Regions from separate parts of the Stenotrophomonas sp. 116085_Sma genome, predicted to be linked through region 2. Evidence: riboswitches for the same ligand, from Rfam matches in the RefSeq annotation. Region 2 holds a riboswitch; the other holds the start of a gene.

Region 1 (4,347 bases), 290 kb from region 2:
TGCTGAAGTTCCAGTCCACCGGTGGCGAGCCACAGCTGCTGGGTGATGCGGTGGCGGCCTATCTGGAAGCGGGCAGCTACGAACACCACCTGCATCGCATGCGTCGCCTGTACCGTGAACAGGTTGGACGACTACGCCAACTGGTGGCCGAGCACTTCCCGGCCGGCACCCGCGCCACTGAACCGCAGGGCGGTTTCCTGCTGTGGCTGGAACTGCCGGGCGTGGATACGCGCGAGCTGTTCGAGCGTGCATTGAACGAGGACATCGTGTTCATGCCCGGCCAGGTGTATTCGCGTGGCGCGCGGTATCGCCATTGCCTGCGGTTGTCGTGCTGCCAGACGCTGGATGCGCGCTTCATCGGCGCGGTGGAGCGGCTGGGTGCGATCGCGCGGGAACTGGCAGTGCGCCAGCTCCTGTAGAGCCGAGCCTACGCTCGGCTGCCCTTCGCTGACGGTCCCCGCTGAGCCGAGCATGGGCTCGGCTCTACAGGAAGCAGCTCAGTCGAGCAGGTGCGTACTCAGGATCTGACCATCCGCCCCCGGCAGGTACGGCAAGCGCGCCCAGGACGGCATCGGCAGGCGCTGCCGCAGCGTGGCGATGTTCTCATCCTGGCGTTGCATCGCCGGGTCGATGTGGCTGCCAATCCAGCCCAGGCAGTCCACGCCGCTGGCCTGCAGCGATTGCGCAGTCAACCGCGCGTGGTTCACGCAGCCCAGCCGCATGCCCACCACCAGCAGCACCGGCAACTTCAGCGCGCGCACCAGATCGAGCTGATCCAGCGTGGCCGATACCGGCGCCAGCCAACCACCAACACCCTCCACCACCACGACATCGGCCTGCGCACGCAGTCGTTCGAACGCAGCCACGATCGGCGCCAACTCCACCTGCACGCCATCCTCGGCAGCGGCCAGCTCCGGTGCCAACGGCTGCCGCAGCGCATAGGGGTTCAGGTCCGCGTAGTCCGGCACCGGCCAGCTGGCCGCCTGCAGCGCCAGCGCGTCCTCGTTGCGCAGGCCCTGCCCCAGGTCCTCACTGCCGCTGGCCACCGGCTTCATCCCGACCGCGCGCAGGCCGCGCCGGCGCAACGCATGCAGCAGGGCGGTACTGGTGGCGGTCTTGCCGATCCCGGTATCGGTGCCGGTGACGAACAGGGCGGGCGGCAGCGTGGCGGGCAACGGCATCGAAGGGCTCCAACAGGGCAACAGTGTGTGCATTATCGCCGGCCCGGCGCGCTTGCTAGACTGCAACCATGTTCGCCAATGCCTCGCTCACCGGCAGCAAGCCGGAACAATACGCCCAGCTGCTGGAACAGGCCCGAGGCCTGGTCTACGGCGAGTCCGACCGCATCGCCAACGCGGCCAACCTCTCTGCACTGGTCTACCACGCCCTGCCCGACCTGAACTGGGTGGGCTTCTACCTGTACGACGGCAAGGAACTGGTGGTCGGCCCGTTCCAGGGCCTGCCGGCCTGCGTACGCATCCCGCTGGACAAGGGCGTGTGCGGTGCCGCCGCCAGCCAGCGCGTGACCCAGCGCGTGGAGGACGTCGATGCCTTCCCCGGCCATATCGCCTGCGATTCGGCCTCGCGCTCGGAACTGGTGGTGCCGCTGCTGCGTGGTGATGAACTGATCGGCGTGTTCGACATCGACAGCCCGAAGGTCGGCCGCTTCGACGCCGAGGATCAGGCCGGGCTGGAAGCCATCGCCCGCGTGTTCGTCGAGGCGTTGGGATGAGCGCACCGAAGCTGCGCAACATCGGCCCGAAAAGTGCGGCGTGGCTGCGCCAGGTCGGCCTGCGCAGCCGCGACGACCTGGTCGCGATCGGAGCCGTCGGCGCCTTCGTCAAGGTCAAGCGCGCTGGCTTCAAGCCCAGCCTGAACCTGCTTTACTCGCTGGAAGGCGCGTTGCTGGACTGCCATTGGCAGGAGCTGAGCGAGCCACAGCGCGAGGCACTGGTGCAGGATTACGAAGCGCGCATCGCTGCGCATCCGCTGAAGGCAGCCGGCCCGGCCTCGGGCCCGGTGCATGAGCAGCGCTTCGATGCCGATGATGACGCTGAGGACAGCCTGACCCAAGGCGCGGACGAGGATTGAGCCGCGCCCTTCTGTAGAGCCGGGCCCCCGCTCGGCTGGCCTTTCTGATCGAAGTGCAGCCGAGCATGGCTCGGCTCTACAAGAGCAGATCAGGGCTGCTGCAGCTCCAGCAGCTCGCCCACCAGTCCGACCTCGCCACGCTCCAGCCACACCCGCAGGCGGGTGCCGTGGTCGATTCGCAAGGCCCAGCACAGCGACATCGGCAGGCCGCAGACCTGCGACAGCACCATGCGCAACGGGCCACCATGGCTGACCACCAGCGTCGGCACCGGGTCATCGTCATCAAGCAGGCGATCCAGCGCGCGCGCGATGCGCCGCTCGAAATGTCCCCAGCTCTCGCCGTTCGGCGGCGGGAACGCATGCGGATCGGCGTGGAAGGCCGCCAGTGCGTCCTCCGGCAGATCGAACAGCGACTGCCCGTCCCAATCGCCGAAATCCAGCTCTTCCCATTCCTCATCCGCTTCCACATCCAGCCCGCGCGGCGTGGCCAGCGCCATGGCGGTGTGCAGCGCGCGCAACCGCGGCGAGCTGATCACCCGCTCCCAGGGCTGCGCGGCATAGGCCTCGATCAGTTCCTGCGGCAGGCCGGCCAGCTGCGGTGGGTCGCTGCGGCCATCAAGGTATTCATCACGGCCATTGCCGGCATGGCGGACCAGGTCGAGGATCATGCGTGCGTCCCGGACGGGCGACACAGGTACAGCGGAAAACGGGCGGACATCGGCAACGGCACCACGGGATCGAGCAACCATTCTAAAGGCACGGCCGAGGCAGTCGAGCAGGCGTAACGCAACGGGAGTGCCTGCGATGCCGTAGACTGCGCCCACTTCCAGGTGACCTGCGGCCATGGCCGGCAGGTTGAAACGGGAAGCCGGTGACGCGTGATTCCACGCCAGGCCGGCGCTGCCCCCGCAACGGTAAGCACGTCAGTTCCAGGCAACAACGCCACTGTGCCACGGGCATGGGAAGGCGCCTGGACGGTGGCCTCGCGCCACCCGGCGGCAAGCCCGGAGACCGGCCCGGAAGCCTCAGGTCGCGATGCGGTGGGCATGGCGCTGGATGACCGCAGCGTGCGCTGCGGCGTCGGCGCATGCCTGCCTTCGCGGCTCCTCCCCTTCGCCACGCGGGCGTGCGTGGCACCTGGAGTCCCCCATGAAGCTGCAGTCCCGAATGCTGTCCCTGGCCGTGCTGGCCGCCCTGCCCGCGCTGGCCCAGGCCGCCGATGACACCACTGCGCTCGACCAGATCCTGGTCACCGCCACCCGTACCCCGATTGCCCTGCAGGACAGCATCGCGCCGGCACAGGTGATCGATCGCGCGCAGATCGAATCCAGCCAGGCCACCTCGCTGCAGGAACTGCTGCGCGGCCGCGCCGGCATCAACCTCACCAATGCCGGCGGGCTCGGCAAGCAGAGCTCTCTGTTCCTGCGCGGCACCAACTCGGGCCACACCGTGGTGCTGGTCGATGGCGTGCGCATCAACAGCGCCGACCTCGGCCTGGCCATGTACCAGGACCTGCCGCTGGCGCAGATCGAGCGCGTGGAAATCGTGCGTGGCCCGCAGTCGAGCCTGTACGGCGCTGACGCCATTGGTGGCGTGATCCAGATCTTCACCCGCCGCAACCAGGGCGACTTCGCCCCGCATTTCCAGCTTGGCGGCGGCAGCAACGGCCTGCGTGAAGCCAGCGGTGGCATCGGTGGCGGCACCGAACGCGGCTGGTTCGGCGCCGATATCGCCTACCAGCACTCCGATGGCATCGATGCCTGCCGCGGTTCTTCCTCGGTGTTCACTGCCGGCTGCTTTGCCGACGAACACGACCGCGACGGCTACCGCAACCTGTCCAAGAGCCTGCGCGGCGGCTACAGCTTCAACGACCAGTGGAACGTGGAAGGCAGCGCACTGCGCGCCGACGGCAAGAACCATTACGACGGTTACTACAACTATTCGGAAACCCGCCAGCAGGTGCTGGCCGGCAAGGTGCGCTACACCCCGTCCGAGCGCCTGGCATTCACCGCCAACGTCGGCCGCAGCGACAACGAGTCGGACAACCTCGGTGATTCCGGCGCGCGTGGCAACGCGCAGACCCACCGCGACAGCGCCTCGCTGCAGGGCGACTTCGGCGTGGCCGAGGGCCAGCTGCTGAGCGCAGGCGTGGACTGGAGCGAAGACAACCTGGATGGCAGCAGCGCGGGTTACCTCGTCGACAGCCGCCGCAACACCGGCGTATTCGTGCAGTACCAGGGCCGCTTCGGCCGCCAC
Region 2 (4,347 bases):
CGCCGCGGCCGATGCCAGAGTCGGCCTGATCGGCATGGACAAGGATGCGTCCAGCTACTACCTGCGCGAGTTCCCGCAGTGGCCGCTGGTGGACGTGCAGCACACCGCCACGCTGTCGGCCACCGAACTGCGGCGTTACCTGTTCGAGGCCGGCGACGTGGACTTCCACGGTGCATTGCTGATGCTGCGTGGCAATGTGCCGGCGCCGGTCTTCGACATGCTCGAAGCGTTCCGCAAGAGCGCGCCGGCCTATGCCCAGCTGGTGGCCGAGTACCGCTTCATCGAGCAGTACAAGGCCGCCTGGAAGGATGCGCCCTACGCGCCGACCTTCGTCACCACCGATGCGGTGGTGGTGCATTCGGGCCACGTGCTGCTGGTGCGCCGCCGCTCGGAACCCGGCAAGGGGCTGTGGGCATTGCCCGGCGGTTTCGTCGGCCAGGAACAGAGCCTGCTCGACAGCTGCCTGCGCGAACTGCGCGAGGAAACCCGGCTGAAGATCCCGCTGCCGGTGCTGAAGGGGTCACTGAAGGGCCAGCAGGTCTTCGACCACCCCGACCGCAGCCAGCGCGGCCGCACCATCACCCACGGTTTCCACTTCGAATTCCCCGCCGGCGAGCTGCCGCCGGTGCGCGGCGGCGATGACGCCGACAAGGCGCGCTGGGTACCGGTAAGTGAAGCCCTGGACATGGGCCCGCAGCTGTTCGAAGACCACCTGCACATCCTGGAGTATTTCCTCGGCCGCGGCTGACAGGCCCGGCCTCCCCACTGGCGGATAGACCGCCGGTGCCACCCGACGCGAAGGAGCTTCCGTCATGCACTACCTCGATAATCTTCTCCTCAACACCGACAGCTACAAGGCCAGCCACTGGCTGCAGTACCCCCCGGGTACCGATGCCACGTTCTTCTACGTCGAATCGCGTGGCGGCCTGCACGATCGCACGGTGTTCTTCGGCCTGCAGGCGATCCTCAAGGACGCACTGGCACGGCCGGTCACCCACGCCGACATCGACGACGCTGCTGCGGTGTTCGCCGCGCATGGCGAACCGTTCAACGAGACCGGCTGGCGCGATATCGTCGACCGGCTTGGCGGCCACCTGCCGGTACGCATCCGTGCCGTGCCCGAGGGCAGCGTGGTGCCCACCCACCAGGCACTGATGACGATCGAGTCGACCGATCCGGCCGCGTTCTGGGTGCCGTCGTACCTGGAAACGCTGCTGCTGCGGGTGTGGTATCCGGTCACCGTGGCCACCATCAGCTGGCACGCACGGCAGACGATTGCCGCGTTCCTGCAGCAGACCAGCGACGATCCGCAGGGGCAGCTGCCGTTCAAGCTGCACGACTTCGGCGCGCGCGGTGTATCGAGCCTGGAATCGGCCGCGCTGGGCGGTGCCGCGCACCTGGTCAACTTCCTCGGCACCGATACCGTATCGGCCCTGTGCCTGGCCCGCGCGCACTATCACGCGCCGATGGCCGGCTATTCGATTCCCGCCGCCGAGCACAGCACCATCACCAGCTGGGGCCGCGAGCGTGAAGTGGACGCCTACCGCAACATGCTGCGCCAGTTCGGCAAGCCCGGTGCGATCGTGGCGGTCGTGTCGGACAGCTATGACATCTACCGCGCGATCAGCGAGCACTGGGGTACCACCCTGCGCGATGCAGTGATCGCCTCGGGCGCCACCCTGGTCATCCGTCCCGACTCGGGCGACCCGGTGGAGGTGGTGGCCGAAAGTCTGCGCCGGCTGGATGAAGCGTTCGGCCACGTGATCAACGGCAAGGGCTATCGCGTGCTCAACCACGTGCGGGTGATCCAGGGCGATGGCATCAACCCGGATATGATCCGCGCCATCCTGCAACGCATCACCTACGATGGCTACGCCGCCGACAACATAGCCTTCGGCATGGGCGGCGCCCTGCTGCAGCGACTGGACCGCGACACGCAGAAGTTCGCGCTGAAATGCTCGGCGGCACGGGTCGACGGTGAGTGGGTCGATGTATACAAGGATCCGGTCACCGATGCCGGCAAGACCAGCAAGCGTGGCCGCATGCGCCTGCTGCGCCGCCTGGGTGACGGCAGCCTGCATACGGTGCCACTGCCGGCCAACGGCGACGACACCCTGCCGGTCGGCTTCGAGGACGCGATGGTGACCGTGTGGGAGAACGGGCACCTGCTGCACGACCAGCGGCTGGACGACATCCGCGCGCGGGCTGCGGTGGGACGTTGAAGGTACGTCCCGCCCGGGGTCGGATCCCGTTGCAGCGCAACGGGCTCTGCCCCCTTGACCCTGGCCAGCAACCCGTCCACCGTGGGCGCGCCGAAGGTATCCCTCCAGGCGTTCACGCGCGGGGAGGGATTTAAACGGGAATCCGGTGAAGGCGCCTCACGCGCCCATTCCGGAGCTGCCCCGCAGCGGTGAATGGAAACGAATCCTGCCAACAGCACTGGGCTCACGCCTGGGAAGCGGCAGGGAGTAGGTGGGCTGCGGCCCGTGTCCATCAGCCCGAATACCGGCCCCGGCCGGGGGACACGACCGTCCCCTGATTCGACCTGGACTCTCCGCGGGGAGGGTGCCGGGGCCGTCGTCGTCCTGCGCGCGCAGGCGGTGTGGCCGCGCGCGTCCTGTTCACGGTATCCGGCCAGCCCACTTCCACGCCCTGACGCACCCGACGATGACCGAGTTCCAACGCCCCGCCCTGACCCTGCCCGCCGACGGCAAGCGCCTGCTGCTGCATTCGTGCTGCGCACCCTGCTCCGGCGAAGTGATGGAGGCGATCACCGCCTCCGGGATCGACTACGCGATCTTCTTCTACAACCCCAACATCCACCCGGTGAAGGAATACGAGCTGCGCAAGCAGGAGAACATCCGCTTCGCCGAGAAGCACGGCATTCCGTTCATCGACTGCGACTACGACACCGACAACTGGTTCAGCCGTGCGCGCGGCATGGAGAACGAACCCGAGCGCGGCATCCGCTGCACGATGTGCTTCGACATGCGTTTCGAGCGCACCGCCCTGTACGCGCACGAACACGGTTACGACACCATCAGTTCTTCGCTGGGCATCTCGCGCTGGAAGAACATGGCGCAGATCAACGACTGCGGCATCCGTGCCGCGTCGCGCTATGAAGGCCTGCAGTACTGGGACTACAACTGGCGCAAGGGCGGCGGCGCCAGCCGCATGATCGAGATCAGCAAGCGCGAGCAGTTCTACCAGCAGGAGTACTGCGGCTGCGTGTATTCGCTGCGCGATGCCAACCGCCATCGCCGCGAGAACGGCCGCGAACGGATCAAGATCGGCCTGCTGTACTACGGGCAGGACGCTGGGACGCCGCAGGGCGATTGACCTGTGCCGCCGGGGCGGCCACGCTGGTCGCCCCTTTGCGTTGTAGTGGATCTGCCATGACCGCCCTGCCCGCCGACGTCGCCCTGCTGGTGATCGACCTGCAGCCGGACTTCATGCCCGGTGGCGCGCTGGCCTGCGACCAGGGCGATGCCCTGGTGGCACCCATTGCAGGGCTGCTGGCGCAGCGCCGCTATCGCACGGTGGTGGCCACCCAGGACTGGCACCCCGCCGATCACGCCTCATTTGCCAGCCAGCACCCCGGCAAGCGTCCGTTTGAGACCATCCTGCTGCACGCACAGCCACAGACCCTGTGGCCCGACCATTGCGTGCAGGGCAGCGACGGCGCCGCGCTGCATCCGGGCGTGGACTGGACTGTGGCTGATCTGATCCTGCGCAAGGGCACGCGCCAACAGGTGGACTCGTACAGCGCCTTCCGCGAGAACCACGGTCCCGATGGCGAGCGCCCGGCGACCGGCCTGGCCGGCTGGCTGCACGAGCGCCGCATCCGCGAAGTGCACATGTGCGGCCTGGCCCGCGACTACTGCGTGCTGTGGAGCGCGCAGGACGCGGTGAAGTCTGGCTTCCGGGTGAAGTTCCTGTGGGAGCTGACCCGACCGGTGACCGACGCCAACGATGCGATGGTGCGCGAGGCGCTGGGCAAAGCAGGGATCGCGATCATCTGAGTTGCCCTGTAGAGCCGAGCCATGCTCGGCTCATCCGTCAGATTCACGGCCTTGGGCCGAAGTGCAGCCGAGCATGGCTCGGCTCTACAGAAAGGCCCCTACCGGAATACGACGGTGCGATGCCCGTTGAGCAGGATGCGGTGCTCCACATGGCGGCGAACCGCGCGTGCCAGTACCAGCGATTCGGTATCGCTGCCCAGCCGCACCAGCTCGCGCGGTGCCATCGCGTGGTCCACGCGGGCCACGTCCTGTTCGATGATCGGGCCTTCGTCCAGATCCTCGGTGACGTAGTGCGCGGTGGCACCGATGATCTTGACCCCGCGCG

Evidence for each region. Region 2 has a riboswitch for cobalamin ahead of ACZK0Z_RS01515 (epoxyqueuosine reductase QueH). Riboswitches for the same ligand answer to the same signal wherever they lie in the genome.
Region 1: it holds a riboswitch for cobalamin, as region 2 does, so the genes downstream of both, btuB (TonB-dependent vitamin B12 receptor) here and ACZK0Z_RS01515 (epoxyqueuosine reductase QueH) in region 2, are expected to answer to the same signal.

Annotation. Positions count from the first base shown of each region.
Region 1 is NZ_CM151057.1:628,526-632,872, reverse strand. Features, by position in the region: gene ACZK0Z_RS02885 (aminotransferase class I/II-fold pyridoxal phosphate-dependent enzyme) at 1-419, shown strand, start outside; gene bioD (dethiobiotin synthase) at 498-1,181, opposite strand; gene ACZK0Z_RS02875 (GAF domain-containing protein) at 1,250-1,732, shown strand; gene ACZK0Z_RS02870 (TfoX/Sxy family protein) at 1,729-2,091, shown strand; gene ACZK0Z_RS02865 (histidine phosphatase family protein) at 2,181-2,759, opposite strand; cobalamin riboswitch at 2,903-3,125, shown strand; gene btuB (TonB-dependent vitamin B12 receptor) at 3,241-4,347, shown strand, end outside.
Region 2 is NZ_CM151057.1:343,065-347,411, reverse strand. Features, by position in the region: gene ACZK0Z_RS01525 (bifunctional nicotinamide-nucleotide adenylyltransferase/Nudix hydroxylase) at 1-748, shown strand, start outside; gene ACZK0Z_RS01520 (nicotinate phosphoribosyltransferase) at 813-2,222, shown strand; cobalamin riboswitch at 2,318-2,511, shown strand; gene ACZK0Z_RS01515 (epoxyqueuosine reductase QueH) at 2,668-3,339, shown strand; gene pncA (bifunctional nicotinamidase/pyrazinamidase) at 3,396-4,022, shown strand; gene purU (formyltetrahydrofolate deformylase) at 4,121-4,347, opposite strand, start outside.